DNA from 4 places in the Streptomyces sp. NPDC051214 genome. Region 2 is predicted to be linked to each of the others. Evidence: riboswitches for the same ligand, from Rfam matches in the RefSeq annotation. Region 2 holds a riboswitch; each other region holds the start of a gene.

Region 1 (4,848 bases), on a different contig from region 2:
AGAGCCGCTCACGCGCGCGCGTGATGCCCACGTACGCGAGGCGGCGCTCCTCCTCCAGCTCCTTGACCTGGCCGAGGGAGCGCATGTGCGGGAAGACGCCGTCCTCCATGCCGGTCAGGAAGACGACGGGGAACTCCAGGCCCTTGGCGGTGTGCAGCGTCATCAGCGTGATGACTCCGGAGCCGTCGTCCTCCTCGTCCGGGATCTGGTCCGAGTCGGCGACGAGCGCGACCCTCTCCAGGAACTCCGAGAGCGTGCCGGACACACCGGTGCCCGCGGCCTCCTCCCCCTCGGTCTCGCCTTCCCCTTCGCCTTCCCCTTCGCTTTCGCCTTCAGCGGCGGCCGTGCCGCTGTCCTGCTCGAACTCCAGGGCCACGGCGGCGAGTTCCTGGAGGTTCTCGATACGTGTCTCGTCCTGCGGGTCGGTCGAGGCCTGCAGCTCGGCGAGGTACCCGGTGCGCTCGAGGACGGCCTCCAGGACGACGGCGGGTCCCGCGCCGGACTCGACGATGGTCCGCAGCTCCTCCATCAGCACGTTGAAACGCTTGACGGCGTTGGCCGAGCGGGCCGCCATCCCGTACGCCTCGTCGACGCGCTTCAGGGCCTGCGGGAAGGAGATCTTCTCGCGCTGCGAGAGCGCGTCGATCATCGCCTCCGCGCGGTCGCCGATGCCCCTCTTGGGCACGTTCAGAATGCGCCGCAGCGGGACGGAGTCCTCCGGGTTGGCGAGCACCCGCAGATACGCGAGGACGTCCCGGACCTCCTTGCGCTCGTAGAAGCGCACGCCGCCGACGACCTTGTAGGGCAGGCCGACGCGGATGAAGATCTCTTCGAAGACACGCGACTGCGCGTTCGTCCGGTAGAAGATCGCGACGTCGCCCGCCTTCGCGTCGCCCGCGTCGGTGAGCCGGTCGATCTCGTCGGCGACGAACTGCGCCTCGTCGTGCTCGGTGTCCGCGACGTAGCCGATGATGCCCGCGCCCGCGCCCGCGTTGGTCCACAGGTTCTTGGGGCGGCGGCTTTCGTTGCGCTCGATGACGGCGTTGGCGGCGGTCAGGATCGTCTGCGTGGAGCGGTAGTTCTGCTCCAGGAGGATCGTGGTCGCGTCCGGGTAGTCCTCCTCGAACTGGAGGATGTTGCGGATCGTCGCGCCGCGGAAGGCGTAGATCGACTGGTCCGCGTCACCCACGACACACAGCTCGGCGGGGTCGTCGTCCTCGCCTCCGGAGGGGCCCACCAGCTCGCGCACCAGGGCGTACTGCGCGTGGTTGGTGTCCTGGTATTCGTCGACCATCACGTGGCGGAAGCGGCGGCGGTAGTGCTCGGCGACGTCCGGGAACGCACGGAACATGTGGACCGTCGTCATGATCAGGTCGTCGAAGTCGAGGGCGTTCGCCTCGCGCAGCCGCGACTGGTACATCGCGTACGCCTGGGCGAGCGTCTTCTCGAAGCCGTCGGCGGCCTGACCAGCGAAGGTCTCCTCGTCGATCAGCTCGTTCTTCAAATTCGAGATCTTGGCGCTGAAGGACTTCGGCGGGAACTTCTTCGGGTCGATGTCCAGGTCGCGGCAGACCAGCGCCATCAGCCGCTTGGAGTCGGCGGCGTCGTAGATCGAGAAGGAGGAGGTGAAGCCGAGCTTCTTCGACTCACGGCGCAGGATGCGCACGCACGCGCTGTGGAACGTCGACACCCACATCGCGTTCGCCCGCGGCCCGACGAGCTGCTCGACGCGCTCCTTCATCTCGCCCGCGGCCTTGTTCGTGAACGTGATCGCCAGGATCTGCCCCGGGTGCACGTGCCGCTCGGCCAGGAGATACGCGATGCGGTGCGTCAGGACCCGGGTCTTGCCGGAGCCCGCGCCCGCGACGATGAGCAGCGGGGAGTCCGCGTGCACGACGGCCGCGCGCTGGTTCTCGTTCAGCCCGTCGAGCAGGGCCGCCGGGTCGATCACGGGGCGCGGGGCGCCGCCGCGGTAGTGCGCGTCCCGGGGCGTGGGCGCGTCGAACTTCCCGTCGAACAGATCGTCCGGAACGGATTCCGGGGCACTGTCCTCGGGCGGCGGCGGGGGCTCCTCCTCGGAAGCCCGCGAGGGCTGGAGGTCCGCCAGGAAGCTGTCATCAAAGAGGCTGCTCATCGCCTCCCGAGTCTAGGCGGCCCCACTGACAACCCGCCCCGGGTTCCGGCCAGGTCCCCCCGCATACGGCCGGCACACGGCCTGCCCGCGAATCGTCACGTTCCGCGACGGCGCCGCGTGTCCGCGTCAAGGGCTTCGCAAAGTAACGAAAACGTATCGGGCATATCGAACATCAACCTTCACACGGACCACACGAGTTGGCTACCGTGCTCCGCGGGCTGCTCGTACTCCCACCGGCGAACCCCGCCGGGAACGGGTGGCCTCCGCCGAGTTCGATCTCCTCGGAGCCGGGGACCCACGATGAACTTGGGGTGAATCGGTCCCGTACGCAGTACGGGACCGTAGGGCAACCTTCCGGAACCACCCGCCCGAACCCGACAGCTAACCCGGTAGGCGGTCTACGGAAGGAGTCGCCTCCCTTGGCGTCGCACCGCAAGCCGCGGGCCCGCATCACCGGCCTACGCACCGCTCCGGCCCTCGGCATCACGACGGCAGCCCTCACCTCCGTGGCCCTCCTGTCACAGAGCGCGCAGGCGGCACCGTCAGCGCCCCAGAAGCCCAGCCTCGAAGAAGTACAGAAGAAGGTCGACGACCTCTACCAGCAGGCGGGCGTGGCCACCCAGAAGTACAACTCGGTCAAGGAGCGCACCGACAAGCAGCGCAAGAAGGTCGACACCCTTCTCGACGACGTGGCCGAGCGCGCCGACAAGCTGAACGAGGCCCGCCGGCAGCTGGGCACGTTCGCCGCGGCCCAGTACCGCACCGGCGGCGTCTCCGAGACCGCCACGATGATGCTCGCCGACGACCCGCAGGGGTACTTCGACCAGAACCACCTGTCGGACCGGCTGACCGCACGCCAGAAGAAGGCGGTCGACGACTACCAGACGCAGCAGGCCTCGGCCACGAAGCAGCGCACGAAGGCCGCCAAGAGCCTGGAGACACTCAGCGACTCACGGGACGACCTGCGGACGAGCAAGCAGACCGTCCAGAAGAAGCTGGGCGAGGCGCGCACGCTGCTCTCGGAGCTGACGGCCGAGGAGAAGGCACGGCTCGCGGCGATCGAGAAGAAGAAGGAAGAAGAGGCCAAGCGCAAGGCCGCCGAGCTGGCGCGCAAGCAGGAGGCCAAGCGCAAGGCGGCGGAAGAGGCCGCGGCCAAGGAGCGCGAGAAGGAAACCCCGGACGCGGGAACGGGCACGGGCGCCGGCTCGGGTTCCGACACCGGCACGGGTGCCGGCTCCGGCTCCGGCGGCACGGACAGTGGCTACGCGACGAAGGCCGCGAAGGTGATCAACTTCGCCGAGGCCCAGATCGGCAAGCCGTATGTGTGGGGCGCGACCGGTCCCGACTCCTACGACTGCTCCGGGCTCACCCAGGACGCGTGGAAGGCCGCGGGGATCTCCCTGCCGCGTACGACGTGGGACCAGGTGAAGGTCGGCACGACCGTGAAAACGGCCGACGCCAAGCCCGGTGACCTGGTGTTCTTCTACGACGACATCAGCCACGTCGGGATCTACATCGGCGACGGCAAGATGATCCACGCCCCGAAGCCGGGTGCGAACGTCCGCGTCGAGTCGATCTACTACATGCCGATCCACAGTGTGGTGCGGCCCGCCTGAGCACTCGCCCAGGAACCCACTACGCGCGCGTGGCCCGCATTCCCGGGGGGATGCGGGCCACGCGCGCGTGGTGGGTCGGTCGGATGCGCGGACTCAGGTCCACAGCACCGCGATGAAGATGTTCGCGACGGTCAGCAGGCCGACGGCGCCGAACATCCCCTTGTCCACCTTCTCGTCGTCCCGTTTCACGTAGACCAGCGCGAGGATCACGATCAGGACGGCCATCTTGATGCCGATCTTGACGTTGTTGACGGGGTTGTCGTCCGCCTGGTTGAGGCCCACCAGGATCACGCCCGTGACGAGCATCGTGAGCGCGCCGTGCAGCATCGCGGGGCTGAAGCGGGCCGTGCCCTGACCCATCTGCTTCATCTGGGTGAGGAAGCCGCCCAGGAGGGAGGCGATGCCGATGATGTGCAGGCCGACGAAGAGATGGGTGAGAACGTCCATGGTTCCGGAGCCTAACCGGGGCCATATCACCGCTCCGTAGCCAGGTGGGCCCCTAGGGCCGCATCGATCACGCGTGTCTCCGAAGGGGCCCGGTCCGGCAGATCGCGCGGTCACTTGAGGTCACCGAAGGCCACACTTCCGTCAGTTGCGCACAATCCGTCACCAACCCGTGACAGTCAGGTTTAGCGTCCTTCGTCAGGTGACTGGCTCCCCACCGCCGCCCGGACCCGGGGCGGCAGTCGGCCACCCCCGCCGAGAATCCGGCGGCGGCCCGCTCCCCCTGTGCGGGCCGTCGCCGGAACCTTAAGGAGCCCCCCCTTCGTGGCAGCGCACCGCAAGCCGAAACAGCGCTCGCTCAGTGGCCATACGGCCCGTACCGCCGCCACCATCGCCCTCGCGGGAGCCGCCACGGCCACCGCCTTCGACGGCACGGGACACGCGGACCCACGGCTCAGCCCGGCCGAGGTGAAGTCCAAGGTCGACGCCCTCTACCGCGAGGCCGAGATCGCCACCGAGAAGTACAACGGCGCCAAGGAGAAGGCCGAGGGCGCCGAGAAGTCTTTGCGCGAGCTGCGTGACGAGGCCGCCCGCAAGACGGAGAAGCTCAACTCGGCGCGCGAAGGGCTCGGTTCGATCGCCGCCGCGCAGTAC
Region 2 (4,848 bases):
GCCGCGTCGCCGAGTTCGCGCCCCGCGTCCAGGAGCTGACCGACCACCTCATCGACCAGTTCGCGGAGAAGGGGGAGGCCGACCTCATCCACGACTTCGCCTTCCCGCTCCCCATCTACGCGATCTGCGACCTGCTCGGGGTGCCGCGCGAGGACCAGGACGACTTCCGGGACTGGGCGGGCATGATGATCCGGCACGGGGGAGGGCCGAGGGGCGGGGTCGCCCGGTCCGTCAAGAAGATGCGGGGCTACCTCGCCGAGCTGATCCACCGCAAGCGCCTCGAACCCGGCGACGACCTCATCTCCGGGCTCATCCGCGCCTCCGACCACGGCGAGCACCTCACGGAGAACGAGGCCGCCGCGATGGCCTTCATCCTTCTCTTCGCCGGCTTCGAGACCACCGTCAATCTCATCGGCAACGGCACATACGCCCTCCTCACCCACCCCGAGCAGCGCGAGCGGCTCCAGGAAGCGCTCGGGAACGGCGACGCCGGCCTTCTGGAGACAGGACTCGAAGAACTCCTCCGCTTCGACGGTCCCGTCGAACTCGCCACCTGGCGGTACGCCACCGAGCCGCTGACCATCGGAGGGGAGGACATCGCCGCCGGCGAACCCGTTCTCGTGGTCCTCGCCGCCGCCGATCGCGACCCCGCCCGATTCGACCGGCCGGACACGCTCGACCTCTCCCGCCGCGACAACCAACACCTCGGCTACGGCCATGGCATTCATTACTGTCTCGGCGCACCGCTGGCCAGGCTCGAAGGACAGGCCGCCCTCGCGACCCTCCTGCGCCGCCTCCCTGACCTGCGCCTTGCGGCGGAACCTGGTGATTTGAGATGGCGCGGCGGACTCATCATGCGTGGACTGCGCACGCTTCCCGTGGAGTTCACACCCGCACAGCGGAGCAAATAATCGGCGAATGAAGAGCCTCCGAAACGACGTTTAGCTGACGGTTCGTCAAGACTGTGACTTTCACGTGATCTCCGCTGCATCGACTTGTGACAAGCGTTCGACTGCCGCTACGTTCACCGACGACTCGGCATCCCGTGCCGCAGTCGTCGCTCCAGTCACGCGAAAGGCAACCGCATGCTCTCCGGCAATGGTCGTCACCGACGCCCCCGCCAGGCCCCGGCCCTGATCGTCGCGGCAGGAGTGGCGGGATCGGCCATCGCGATCCCGCTGCTCGGCGCCACCAGCGCGAGCGCGGCGGACACCGCCACATGGGACAAGCTCGCGGAGTGCGAGAGCGGCGGCTCCTGGAGCGCGGACGCGGGCAACGGTTACTACGGCGGGCTCCAGCTCTCGCAGCAGACCTGGGAGGAGTACGGCGGCCTCGACTTCGCGCCGAGCGCCGACCAGGCGAGCCGGTCCCAGCAGATCTCCGTGGCCGAGAAGGTCCTCGACGACCAGGGCCCCGACGCCTGGCCGAGCTGCGCGCCGATCGCCGGTCTCACCGAGGGCGGCGCCGCCGCCGACGTCGACCCGGGCGCCCCGATCACGACCATTCCCTCTGACGAGCCGTCGGAGTCGACCGGGTCCGGCGAGTCGTCGAAGCCGGGTGGGGCGTCGGATGAGCCCGACGCGTCGCCGAGCGAGTCGGCCGACCCCTCGGACAGCGCCGAGCCGTCCGGGAAGCCCGCCGCCGACGACGCGTCACGAGACAAGAATCACGACGAGTCGGGCAAGTCGGGTGAGTCAGATTCGGGCGAGTCGGAGGAGCCCGGCGACGCGACCAAGTCCGGCGACCCGGACAAGTCCGGGCGTGACGAGGCCACTTCGCCCGCCCCCTCGCCCTCCACCGGCGACGGCGAAGGCCGCCACCGCGGCGGCAGCGCCGACGACGAGGCGTCCGAAGGCTCCGCCCGCGAGGGTTCGGGCCGGCACGCCTCACGCGGCGACGAGCGCGAGCACGACGCCACCGACGGGACGTACACGGTCCGTTCCGGGGACAGCCTCTCGGTCATCGCCGACGACCTGGAGGTGGAGGGCGGGTGGACCGAGCTGTACGCCGAGAACGAGAAGTCGGTCGGCTCCGACCCCGACCTCATCCTTCCCGGTCAGAGCCTCGATTTGGGCGAAAAGTAGGGGTAGTTGGCGAGTCGCTTTGCGCTTGATGTCCCAATTGGCGCAAGTGAGACATGGGTCTCAGAAGCCCTGATCGTCTTTGAAATTCGGGCGATCGCATGTCTACGGTCGTGACCGCTCGCCACAGCGGGCCCCGCCGGTCGGTACGCCGAGTCCTGCCAACGGCCGTTCGGGAACAGTCGTCGCGTAAGCGCCGTAGGCAGGAGCGGGGGACCCAAGGTTTGCGCCGGGCCCGGCCGTTGAACGGCCTCGCGAGAGCGAGGCGGGAGACGGACGGGAACGGCTAGGGGTTAAGTCGCACTCAGGAAGTGCGGCCGGGCAACTTCATCGGCCCGAACCCGACAGCTCACCTCGCAGGCGTCGGTGAGGGGATCACTCATGCTGTTTTCCAGCAAGGGCAAGCACCGCCGCCCGTCCAAGGCCACCCGTGTCGCCACGCTCGCCGGCGTCACCGGTGTCGCGGTCGCAGCCCCGCTGATGGCGGCCGGCCAGGCCTCCGCCGCCACGAACTCCGAGTGGGACGCCGTCGCCCAGTGCGAGTCGGGCGGCAACTGGTCGATCAATACCGGCAACGGCTACACGGGCGGCCTGCAGTTCTCGTCGTCCACCTGGGCCGCGTACGGCGGCACCAAGTACGCGCCCACCGCCGACAAGGCCTCCAAGGCCCAGCAGATCGAGATCGGCGAGAAGGTCCTCGCGGGTCAGGGCAAGGGTGCCTGGCCGAGCTGCGGCGTCGGCCTCTCGGGCGCCTCCAACGAGGGTGGCGGTGCGCAGGAGAGCGCCCCGCAGCAGACCCAGGAGCAGCCCAAGAGCCAGCCCACGCCGCAGACCGAGCAGCCGCAGCAGGCCGCTCCGAAGGCCGAGGCCGCCCCGAAGGCCGAGTCCAAGAAGACCGTCGAGACCCCGACCGGCGAGACGGTCAAGAAGGGCGACGGCGAGTACAAGGTCAAGAAGGGTGACACCCTCTCCAAGATCGCCAAGGCCGAGGACGTCAAGGGCGGCTGGCACAAGGTGTACAAGCTCAACGGCGACATCATCGAGAACGCCGACATGATCTTCCCGGGCCAGCAGCTCCACCTCAGCTAAGCGGTAGCTGCCGCCCCCCCACCCCGCCCCGGTGCGCGTATCCCCCGTACGCACCGGGGCGGGGGTATGTTTGTTCCGTTCGGAAACTTTTTGCTCTCGGTTTGTCCACAGGACGGTCGCTCGGCTGGCTCTTGTCCGGGAGCCGGTTAGGCTCGTGTCCGCGAGGCAGGCGTCTCGCGTACCCGCGTCACATCCCAGAAGGAGATGCTCGTGCCGTCCATCGACGTCGTCGTAGCCCGGGAAATCCTGGACTCCCGAGGCAACCCCACGGTCGAGGTCGAGGTCGGCCTCGACGACGGCAGCACGGGTCGTGCCGCCGTTCCGTCCGGTGCGTCCACCGGTGCTTTCGAGGCCATCGAACTCCGTGACGGTGACCCCAACCGTTACATGGGCAAGGGCGTGGAGAAGGCCGTCCTCGCCGTCATCGAGCAGATCGGCCCGGAGCTCGTCGGGTACGACGCGACCGAGCAGCGCCTGATCGACCAGGCGATGTTCGACCTCGACGCCACCGACAACAAGGGCTCGCTCGGCGCCAACGCCATCCTCGGCGTCTCGCTCGCCGTCGCGCACGCCGCGTCGGAGGCCTCCGACCTCCCGCTCTTCCGCTACCTCGGCGGCCCGAACGCGCACCTGCTGCCCGTTCCGATGATGAACATCCTGAACGGCGGGTCGCACGCCGACTCGAACGTCGACATCCAGGAGTTCATGATCGCGCCGATCGGCGCCGAGTCGTTCTCCGAGGCCCTGCGCTGGGGCACCGAGGTCTACCACACGCTGAAGAAGGTCCTGAAGGACAAGGGCCTCTCCACCGGCCTGGGCGACGAGGGCGGCTTCGCCCCGAACCTGGACTCCAACCGCGCCGCGCTCGACCTCATCCTCGAGGCCATCAAGCAGGCCGGTTACGTCCCCGGCGAGCAGATCGCGCTCGCGCTCGACGTCGCCGCGTCCGAGTTCTACAAGGACGGCTCGTACGACTTCGAGGGCAAGTCCCGCTCGGCCGCCGAGATGACCGAGTACTACGAGGAGCTCGTCGCCTCGTACCCCCTCGTCTCCATCGAGGACCCGCTGTTCGAGGACGACTGGGCCGGCTGGAACGTCATCACCGAGAAGCTCGGCGACAAGGTCCAGCTCGTGGGCGACGACCTGTTCGTCACCAACCCCGAGCGCCTCGCCCGTGGCATCGAGGAGAAGTCGGCCAACGCGCTCCTGGTGAAGGTCAACCAGATCGGCTCGCTGACCGAGACCCTCGACGCCGTCGAGATGGCGCAGCGCAGCGGCTTCAAGTGCATGATGTCGCACCGCTCCGGCGAGACCGAGGACGTCACCATCGCCGACCTCGCCGTCGCCACCAACTGCGGCCAGATCAAGACCGGCGCCCCGGCCCGCTCCGAGCGCGTCGCCAAGTACAACCAGCTCCTGCGCATCGAGGAGATCCTGGACGACGCCGCGGTGTACGCGGGCCGTTCGGCGTTCCCGCGCTTCAAGGGCTGAGGCTGAACAGCTCAGGTGCTCGGCTCCGCTGAGTAGATACGTACGTCCCCGTACTCGGTCCCGTACCGTGTGCGGGGACGTTCGTACGTATCGGGGAGGCGGCACACATGGCCGTGAAGGACCGCGACCGGTTCTCCACCGCGACCAGGCTGCGGCTGCTCGGCGAGCAGACCGCGGAGCGTGTCTA
Region 3 (4,848 bases), on a different contig from region 2:
GTTTCGCGCCCTGGACCAGGAGATCCTCACCCGGGGCACCCCGGTACGCCACACCCTGGGCTATCGCCGGCCGGACGGCAGCGTCGGCCGGGCAGCCGGCCACCGCTTCCCCGTACGGGAGGACACGCAGACCTGCATAGCCGGAATCTATGTGGACATCACCGACCACCTCCGCGCCCTGGTCCAGCGCCAGGAGGCGGAGGAGAACCTGCAGGCGCTGCGCGACCACAGCGGCCTGCCCTGCGCGCTGCTCTCGGCCAACGGGCGGGTGATCGAAGCGAGTTCGGCGGCCGCCGATCTGTTCCACCTCGCCCTGCCCGACCTGGTGGGCCGCCGCGCGCACACGCTGCTCGCCCCCGCCCCCGCCTCCGACCTCGATGGGCTGCACCGCAGGTGGAACGGTCTGATAGCCCGCCGCACCAGACGGGTGGAGACGTCCGCCGTGCTCGTCGATGCCCGGGGGCGGCAACGCCGTGCGCAGCTGCACCTGACGACGGTCGGCCACTCCGCTGCCCGCGCCCGGCACGTCTGGGCCGTCGTCACGCATCAGAGCCTGGCCCACGAGGCCCATCCCTCGCTCACCGCCGCGCAGATCCGCATCCTCTCCCTCCTGGCGGAGGGCAGCAGCAACAGTGACATCGCCGCCTCGCTGCGACTGTCCCGGCAGACGGTCGACTACCACCTGAGCCGCCTGCGACAACTCCTGGACGCCACCACCCGCCCCGCCCTGGTCGCGCGGGCGTACGTCCTGGGCATCCTCGCCCCACGCGCCTGGCCCCCGCGTTCGGCGACGGCGGCCCATCCGCTCAGCTCTGTCTGACGGACTCCGCTTGTCAGTGGCGACTGCCAGCATGGAAGGACGGGCGAAAAGTCCGCCGACAAAGGGGGGCGCTCATGCCAATGGTCAGGCTCTTCTCACAGCACGGCGGTCGGCAGTGACGCGGCAGGCGCCTGCGCGGCGGCGTCGACGACGTCCCACCAAAAGGCAGCAGCGGCAACAAGCGCGACTCGTGGCGCTTCTTGCCGGTGCTGCCGTGGCGCTCATACTGGTCGCCTCATTGGTCAACTGGCTGCTCGCGCATTTGTGGTTGCTGATCGCGCTCACCGTCGCAGCCGTGGTGGCGAGTCTTGGCCTCTTGCACCAGCGACGCCAACGGGCCTTGTGGGCGGACGTACGGCGACAGCAACTGCGTTATGCGATAGCGCAATTGGACGCCTTACATCACCGCGATTTCGAATACGCGGTACGCGACTTGATGCGCCGCGACGGCTGCACGGACGCCCGGCAGACGGGCGGTACGGGTGACAACGGGGCGGACGTGCTCGCCACCGATCCGATGGGCCGCAAGTGGGTCGTCCAGTGCAAGCACCGCAGGAACGGAGCGCAGGGTTCGCCGGTCGGCACACCCGACCTGCAGCGCGTCAACGGAACAGCCCGGCAGCTGCACGGCGCGGACATCGTCTTGGTGGTGACCAACGGACGCTTCTCCCAGCGGTGCGCTCCTTTGGCCCGGCAGCTGCACATGCACCTGGTCGACCGCACCCTGCTCGCCAACTGGGCGGCAGGAGCACGGCCGTTGTGGGAATTGCTGCCCAATATCCCGCCCCCGCCCCGCTTTATACCCACGAACTGAGAGCCCATATCAGGCTCACCTTGAGGCGTCACCACCGGGTCCCACCAGAAACGATGCCCGTTTTGACATGAAAAATAGGGATCGCATTATGTCCGCTTTTGCGAATAAGGCCACGTCTGCACCCACTTGGCATCGCGCCGCAGTGGAATGAGTCACACCCGCAGATCGAGGCCCCAAGATCCGCCCAGCGCATTTTCGTTTCCCGCAAACAAAGTTGAGGCCATTTGATCAATGGGGGGCACGGGCCGCGGACTCCGAGAATGGCCCTCGCGCATTCCCCGAGTGAATTCCCGCCTTGTTCTGTCCGGGCTTTCTCGCCTAACGTCACCGTCAATCCGGATGGAACGCCGAATCCTGCCGCTGTCCGGAAACCCTTCCCGTACTCACTCACTTACGCACGGCAGGAGCGGGGGACCCAGGTAAGCCGCCGATCCGGATTCCGGAACGGCTCGGGGTGAAGTCGCATTCGTGCGACCGGACATCTCCCGTCCGAACCCGACAGCTCACCTCGTAGGCGACGGAGAGGAATTCGTCATGCCTGCAAAGGGTAAGCACCGCCGCCCCAAGTCCAGCTCGCTCAGCCGGGGCATCGCCGCGGCAGGCACGGGCGGCGCCGTGCTCGTCCTCCCGGTGATCGGCGCGACCGCCGCCAGCGCGGCGCAGCCCGCGGCGGCCGCCAAGCCCGCCGCCGCCCCCAAGACCTACGTCGTCGCAGCGGGCGACTCGCTGGCGAAGATCGCCCGCGAGCACTCGGTCAGCGGCGGCTGGAAGAAGCTGTACGAGGACAACCGCAGCGTTCTGGGCGGGGACCCGAAGCTGATCCACCCCGGCCTCAAGATCACCATCGGAGAGAAGGCCGCCTCCAGGGCCTCCGACGAGCGGGCGGACCGTTCCCAGCGCACGAACGCCGCCAAGCCCGCCGTCGCCCCGGCGAAGAAGACGTACGCCAACAACCTCGACGGCTGGATCAAGGAGTCGCTCGACGTCATGGCCCAGCACGGCATCCCCGGCACGTACGAGGGCATCCACCGCAACGTGATGCGCGAGTCCTCCGGCAACCCGCTGGCCATCAACAACTGGGACGTCAACGCCGCCGCGGGCACCCCGTCCAAGGGGCTCCTGCAGGTCATCGCCCCGACCTTCGACGCCTACCACGTGGCCGGCACCTCGCTGGACAGCTATGACCCGGTCGCCAACATCACCGCCGCCTGCAACTACGCGGCCGACCGGTACGGCTCGATCGACAACGTGAACGGCCCCTACTAGGGGATCCCGGTCTCGATCGCCCTGAGCCCCGGCACGCCGCGCGTGCCGGGGCTCAGGGCTGTCGGGACCTCCCGCAAGGGACCCCCGAATTGGCATGCACCCGTCTATTCACGGACGGGTGCATGCCAATAAGGTGAGCGACCTTCGCGTTCTGGGGGGTCTCATGAACGGTCTCCGTGGTCGCCGTGATCTTCGTGGTCACCGTGCGGTCATCATCTGCCTTGTGATCGCCTGTGCCGCGGTGGTGTCGCCCGTCGCCGTCGTCTCGCCGGCCGCGGCTGTGCCGACCGCCCAAGCCGACACCCCGAACGTGACGCCGAGCTGGTCGGCGCTGCCCGTGCCCGCGGCCACACGGCCCGTGACCGTGTCCGATCTTGCCGCCCGTGGGCCGGGCGATGTCTGGGCGACGGGGTACGAGCACACCACCGACTGGGTGCGGCCGATGCTGTACCGGTGGGACGGCGCGGCCTGGAGCCGGGACAGCAGCTTCCCCGGCGCCGAGGCGTCGGGCTGGCTCGGCAAGGTGCAGTTCGTCGGCAAGGAAACGTGGATCTTGCACAACCGCGACGGAGCGGGCGAGATCCTGCGCCGCTCGGCCGGAGGATCGGGCGGCTCGGGAGGGTGGAGCACACTCCCGCTGCCGCAGACCTTGTGGACCTACCAGGACTTCGCCGCCGTGCCCGGTGCCGCCTGGGTGGTCGGTGAGGACGAGACCGGGCTGAAGGTCCTGCACCACGACGGCTCCGGCTGGACCACACAGTCCACCCCCGACGGCGTGCTGTACGTCATGGGGATCACCGCGCGCTCGGCCACCGACGCCTGGGCCTGGGCGGACACCACGAACGGGAGCACCGTCCTGCGCTGGGACGGCACGGCCTGGCGCGACGCGAAGGTGCCGCTGCCGCCGAACAGCAACATCCACACGATGCTGCTCGAACCGGCCGGCCGCGTCACGATCGGCGGCAGCCAGTACGTCGACGGCGCGCCACGCACCTACCTCATGACCTGGAACGGCCACACCTGGCGCACCACCTACCCGCCCCTGGGCGACACCTACACCGAGGCCATGGTGCGCGGCCCGGACGGCGCGTTGTGGCTGCCGGTGCGCAGCGACCGCGCGTTCCAGTCGAAGTACGCACGGATCGACGGCTCCCGCACCACCTTCTCCTACGGCCCTGAGCGCACGAACGCGATCGACGTGAAACCGCGTGCACTGACGAGGGCCGGGTCCTCGCTGCTGTCCTTCGGGACCGTCGAGATCTACGGCTCGAAACCAAACCTGATGAGCGAGCGGCTGGGAGGCTGACCATGGTGCGCCGACTTCTCGTCGCGGTTCTCGCCGTCGCGATGACCGTCATCACCGTCATGAGCTCGGCCGCGGCGGAGCCCGGTGCCTGGCGACACGTGCCGGTCCCGGCACAGGTACGCCCGCAGGCCGGGCTGAACGAGGCCGTGGCGTTCGGTCCTGACCGGGCGTGGGCCGTGGGCTCCGACGCCGTCGGCCGCGAGGCACCGGGCTTCCCGCTGATGCTGCGTTGGGACGGAACCGCGTGGCAGCGCCAGAGTCTGCCCAAGGTCAGCTGGCAGGGAGACCTGCTGTCCATCGCCGCGACCTCCGCGACCGCGATCTGGGCGGTCGGCCGCGACTCGGCGGGCGGCGCCCGCCTGCTGCGCTACGACGGCAGCACCTGGCGCGAGAGCCGGCCGCCCCGTGGTGTCCTGCTGACCAAGGTCGTCAGCGGCGGCGGTGAGACCTGGCTGATCGGATCGCGGGACGGCGCGCAGGTCTTGCTGCGGCGGGACGGGAGCGGCTGGCAGGACATGCCGGTGCCGCCGGGAGCCGTCTATGGCATGCACGTGGTGGCGGACGACGACATCTGGGCCGCGGGCGCCACCAACTCGGGTGCGGCGGTCTCGCATTGGAACGGGCAGGAGTGGCAGCAGACGA
Region 4 (4,848 bases), on a different contig from region 2:
ACCAGTTCGCGCTGCCGCTCCCGCCCTTCGGGACCGCTCTCCGCGTACCCGGCGGAGATCACGACGAGCCCGAGCACCCCACGCTCTCCGCACTCGTCGACGGCCTGCGGCACCCGCTCGGCGGGCACGGTGACCACGGCGAGCTCGACGGTCTCGCCGATGTCCCGCACGGAGCGGTACGCGGGCACCCCGTCGACCTCGGTGCCCTCCCCCGCCTCGAAGTCGAACGCGCTGTTCACCGCGTACAGCCGCCCGGTGAAGCCCGCTTCCCGCAGGTTCCGCAGGACGCTGCGCCCCACGCCGCCCGGCGTGCGCCCCACGCCGATCACCGCGACCGACTTCGGCGTGAGCAGCCGCTGCACCGACCGCGCCTCGGCCCGCTGTTCACGGGCGCGCTGCACGGCGAGCGAGCGGTCGGTGGGTTCCAGGTCGAACTCGAGCCGTACGACGCCGTCCTCGAAGCTGCGCTTCTGCTGGTAGCCCGCATCCGTGAACACCTTGATCATCTTGGTGTTCGCGGGCAGCACCTCGGCGGCGAAGCGCCGGATGCCGCGCTCCCTGGCGACGGCGGCGATGTGTTCGAGGAGGGTGGAGGCCACTCCCCTGCCCTGGTGGGCGTCCTGCACGAGGAAGGCGACCTCGGCCTCGTCGGCGGGCGCGCTCGCGGACATGCCCCGCTCGTCGATGCGGTCGAAGCGGACGGTGGCGATGAACTCGCCGCCCACGGTGGCCGCGAGACCCACCCGGTCCACCTGGTCGTGGTGGGTGAAGCGGTGCACGTCCTTGGCGGACAGGCGGGGGTAGGGCGCGAAGAAGCGGTAGTACTTCGACTCGTCCGAGACCTGTTCGTAGAAGCTGACCAGGCGGTCCGCGTCCTCGGCCGTGATCGGCCTGATCCGGGCGGTGCCTCCGTCACGCAGGACGACGTCGGCTTCCCAGTGGGAGGGGTATGCGTGCCGGTCCGACGGGGTCTGCATGGGCCCAGGGTACGGGTCGCGGGGGCGCCATGGCCGGGGCAGGCTAGGAGACGTCGAACAGCCGGCGGAGCACTCGTGACGGCATGAGACACTGGTCTAGACAAGTGTGAGACACCTGGAAGGGCAGCAACACATGGCTGAGCGCCGCGTCAACGTCGGCTGGGCCGAGGGCCTTCACGCCCGACCCGCCTCCATCTTCGTCCGCGCGGCCACCGCCGCCGGCGTCCCCGTGACGATCGCCAAGGCTGACGGCAACCCCGTGAACGCCGCCTCCATGCTCGCGGTGCTCGGTCTGGGCGCGCAGGGCGGCGAGGAGATCGTGCTGGCCTCCGACGCCGAGGGCGCGGACGCCGCCCTCGACCGTCTGGCGAAGCTGGTCGCGGACGGCCTCGAGGAACTCCCCGAGACCGTCTAGTAAAGACTGGTACTCATACGCCGAAGGGCCTGCCCCCGAAATAGGGGTGGGCCCTTCGGCGTTTTCTCACTGCTATTCGGGCAGTATTCGGGCAGCAGAAATAACGCCCCGCCCAATAGCGCTTCTTTGCACTTCTTTGTATACGGCGCCTCTGTTAAAGCCGCAGACCCGCCGTGTTTACGGAATGTTGCGAATCCCTCACACCGGAGAGATGGCGCACGAAGCGCGGCCGGTGCGCTGAGGTCGTGCGCTCCGTGTGCTGAGCGGTGAGCGCGCGGGCCCGTTCAGCGTCCCCGCGAGCGACCGCGTCGACGATCGCGGCGTACTCCGCCCAGGCCTCGGCGGGAGCGGCCGTCGTCTCGACCACGTACATCCAGGCGATCTTGTGCCGGAGCTGGGTGAGCAGCGCCGTGAGGCCCGGACTGCCGGACGCCTGGGCGAGCGTCTCGTGGAACCAGCCGCTCAGGGAGCGCAGATCCTCGCTCTGGCCGCGCCTGGACCGCTCCTGGCCGAGCCTGACGAGACCGCGCAACACCTTCAGGTGCGCCTCCGTCCGGCGCTGGGCGGCGCGGGCCGCACCCAGGGGCTCCAGGAGCGCGCGTATCTCCAGGAGGTCGGCGGCCTCCTGCTCGGTGGGCTCCGCGACGCACGCGCCCGCGTGCCGGCGCGTGACGACGAAACCCTCCGCCTCCAGGGTGCGCAGGGCTTCGCGCACCGGGACGCGGGAGACTCCGTAGCGGCGCGCGAGCAGTTCCTCGGTGAGCCGGCCGCCCCGTTCGTAGACACCGGAGACGATGTCGTCCCGGATGGCCGTGCATACCGAGTGCGCGGGAATGCGCATGACTGACCTCCGCCTTAATCCCCGCGAAACGCGGTCGATCGACGCCTGTTCTGCGACTCTATTGCAGGGCGGCCGAATTTCCGACGGCAGGCCGAAATCCAGGGATACTTTTGGCCAAAGGAGATACGGGAACGGCGAAAGCCCCGGCTCTCGACGAGCCGGGGCTTTCGGTGAATCAGTGGCGCTTCGTGCATCCGCCGCCGACCGCCGGGATCAGAGCGCCGGGATCAGACGTTGACGCCGTGCGAGCGGAGGTACGAGACGGGGTCGATGTCCGTGCCGTAGTCCGCGCCGGTGCGGGCCTCGAAGTGCAGGTGCGGGCCGCTGGAGTTGCCGGTGGAGCCGGAGAGGCCTATCTGCTGGCCCGGAGTGACCGCCTGGCCGACCGTGACACCGAGGGACGACATGTGGCCGTACTGGGTGTACGTGCCGTCGTTCATCTTGATGACCACGTTGTTGCCGTAGGCGCCGCCCCAGCCGGCCTCGACGACGGTGCCGGAGCCGACCGCGTGGACCGAGGTGCCGGAGGCCGCGTGGAAGTCCACGCCGGTGTGGCTGCCGGAGGACCACATGGCGCCACCGGTCTGGTAGCCCGTGGAGACGTACGAGCCGGAGATCGGGGAGACGTAGCTGTTGAGGCGCTTGCGCTCGGCCTCGCGAGCGGCACGCTCCTTGGCCTCGCGCTCCTTCTTGGCCTTGGCCTTCGCCTCGGCCTCGGCCTTGCGCTTCGCCTCTTCGGCCTTCTTCTTGGCGGCCTCTTCGGCCTTCTTGGCGGCCGCGGCGTCGTCGGCGGCCTGCTGCTGGGCGGCGGCCTGCGCGTCGACGCTCTCGGCGAGCGAGTCGCCCACGGAGATGGCCTGGGTCAGGCCGGTGTGCTCAAGGGCCGCCGCGTCGTCGGCGGCGAGCGCCGGAGCGGCCAGGCCTCCGATGACACCGGTGGTGGTGAGGGCTGCGACGCCCGCCACGTTCGCGGTCGTACGCGTGAGGCGGCTCGGGCGACGGTGCTTCCCGGTGGCACGGGTGAACGCCATGAAGCGGCTGATCCTTTCCTTCCTTCTCGCCTACCGGGTTAGCTGACGGGTTCGGAGCAGGAAGGTCTCCTACGAGTCCCTCACCTGACGGCAAGGTTCCCGATTCACCCCAAGGGGACATGTGGGTCCCCGGCTCCCCTGGCTCGCGCCGTACGGGGACTCGGCGATGACTGTCCGGTGCCGCGGGTGCGACTACTGCATGACGAACAGCCGGGATGACGCTAAGCGGGCCGTCTTTCAAACGACAAACGGATCAGAGCTTTTGTAGCGCACGCCACAGGTCAGACACGTAACCTCCATACTAATTCGGACATATGAGGACCCCAGTGGTTAATCTCAGCCACTGGGGTCCCCATATGTCCTGACTGTCACTCAGCTCGCGGTCACCCCGTGACCACACTCACTTCACCGATGCCGAGCGCCCTGACGGGCTCCTCGATCTGCGCGGCGTCACCGACGAGCACCGTCACCAGGCGGTCCACCGGGAAGGCGCTCACGACGGCGGCGGTGGCCTCCACGGTGCCGGTGGCGGCCAACTGGCGGTACAGCTGCGCCTGGAAGTCGTCCGGCAGGTGCTGCTCGACCTGGTCGGCGAGGGTGGCCGCGACGGACGCCGCCATCTCGTACTTGAGCGGGGCCACGCCCACCAGGTTCTGCACGGCGACATCGCGCTCGGCGTCCGTGAGGCCGTCGGCCGCGAGGGTGCGCAGGACCTTCCACAGGTCGTCGAGCGCCGGGCCCGTGGACTCGGTGTCCACGGAGCCGCTGATGGCGAGCATCGCGGCGCCGGTGCCGTCCGGTGCGGAACGCAGGACCTGGGCGAACGACCGTACGCCGTAGGTGTATCCCTTCTCCTCGCGCAGGACGCGGTCCAGGCGTGAGGTGAGGGTGCCGCCGAGGCAGTACGTGCCGAGGACCTGTGCGGGCCAGACGCGGTCGTGGCGGTCCGGTCCCACGCGGCCGATGAGCAGCTGCGTCTGGACGGCTCCGGGGCGGTCGACGATGACGACACGCCCGGTGTCGTCCGCGGTGACCGGGGGCACCGGAAGCGGCTCGGCAGTGCCGCCCGTCCAGGCGCCGAGGGTGTCGGCGATGACGGCGTCCAGGTCGACGCCGGTCAGGTCGCCCACGACGACGGCGGTCGCCGTGGCGGGACGCACGTGCTTCTCGTAGAAGGTGCGCACCGCCGCCGAGTCGATGGCCGTGACCGTCTCCTCGGTGCCCTGGCGGGGGCGCGACATGCGCGAGGTCGCCGGGAACAGCTGCCGGGAGAGCTCCTTGGCGGCGCGGCGCCCCGGGTTCGCGGCCTCGTGCGGGATCTCGTCCAGGCGGTTGCGCACGAGGCGCTCGATCTCGCTGTCCGCGAAGGCGGGGGCGCGCAGGGCGTCGGCGAGCAGGCCGAGCGCCTTCGGGAGGCGGGAGACCGGGACTTCGAGCGAGACGCGTACGCCGGGGTGGTCGGCGTGCGCGTCCATGGTGGCGCCGCAGCGGTCGAGTTCGGCGGCGAAGTCCTCGGCGGAGTGCTTGTCGGTGCCTTCGTTGAAGGCCCTCGCCATGATCGTGGCGACGCCGTCGAGGCCCGCG

The links. A riboswitch is a leader RNA that binds a small molecule or an ion and turns the genes downstream of it on or off. The one in region 2 is predicted to bind cyclic di-AMP.
Positions count from the first base shown of each region.
Region 1: linked by a shared signal. The riboswitch ahead of AB0M70_RS26445 (NlpC/P60 family protein) and the one ahead of AB0M70_RS19650 (transglycosylase family protein) in region 2 are both predicted to bind cyclic di-AMP.
Region 3: linked by a shared signal. The riboswitch ahead of AB0M70_RS41965 (LysM peptidoglycan-binding domain-containing protein) and the one ahead of AB0M70_RS19650 (transglycosylase family protein) in region 2 are both predicted to bind cyclic di-AMP.
Region 4: linked by a shared signal. The riboswitch ahead of AB0M70_RS13435 (M23 family metallopeptidase) and the one ahead of AB0M70_RS19650 (transglycosylase family protein) in region 2 are both predicted to bind cyclic di-AMP.

Region 1 covers NZ_JBFBAT010000010.1:147,890-152,737, forward strand. The annotation lists gene pcrA (DNA helicase PcrA) at 1-2,134, opposite strand, end outside; cyclic di-AMP (ydaO/yuaA leader) riboswitch at 2,389-2,546, shown strand; gene AB0M70_RS26445 (NlpC/P60 family protein) at 2,554-3,750, shown strand; gene AB0M70_RS26450 (hypothetical protein) at 3,844-4,197, opposite strand; gene AB0M70_RS26455 (NlpC/P60 family protein) at 4,519-4,848, shown strand, end outside.
Region 2 covers NZ_JBFBAT010000007.1:106,561-111,408, reverse strand. The annotation lists gene AB0M70_RS19660 (cytochrome P450) at 1-911, shown strand, start outside; gene AB0M70_RS19655 (transglycosylase family protein) at 1,086-2,084, shown strand; cyclic di-AMP (ydaO/yuaA leader) riboswitch at 2,266-2,459, shown strand; gene AB0M70_RS19650 (transglycosylase family protein) at 2,463-3,170, shown strand; gene eno (phosphopyruvate hydratase) at 3,381-4,661, shown strand; gene AB0M70_RS19640 (septum formation initiator family protein) at 4,769-4,848, shown strand, end outside.
Region 3 covers NZ_JBFBAT010000029.1:18,934-23,781, reverse strand. The annotation lists gene AB0M70_RS41975 (PAS domain S-box protein) at 1-820, shown strand, start outside; gene AB0M70_RS41970 (restriction endonuclease) at 1,035-1,634, shown strand; cyclic di-AMP (ydaO/yuaA leader) riboswitch at 2,013-2,164, shown strand; gene AB0M70_RS41965 (LysM peptidoglycan-binding domain-containing protein) at 2,169-2,900, shown strand; gene AB0M70_RS41960 (hypothetical protein) at 3,064-4,206, shown strand; gene AB0M70_RS41955 (hypothetical protein) at 4,209-4,848, shown strand, end outside.
Region 4 covers NZ_JBFBAT010000004.1:503,058-507,905, forward strand. The annotation lists gene AB0M70_RS13420 (GNAT family N-acetyltransferase) at 1-977, opposite strand, end outside; gene AB0M70_RS13425 (HPr family phosphocarrier protein) at 1,111-1,392, shown strand; gene AB0M70_RS13430 (GntR family transcriptional regulator) at 1,547-2,233, opposite strand; gene AB0M70_RS13435 (M23 family metallopeptidase) at 2,461-3,264, opposite strand; cyclic di-AMP (ydaO/yuaA leader) riboswitch at 3,277-3,440, opposite strand; gene AB0M70_RS13440 (pitrilysin family protein) at 3,648-4,848, opposite strand, start outside.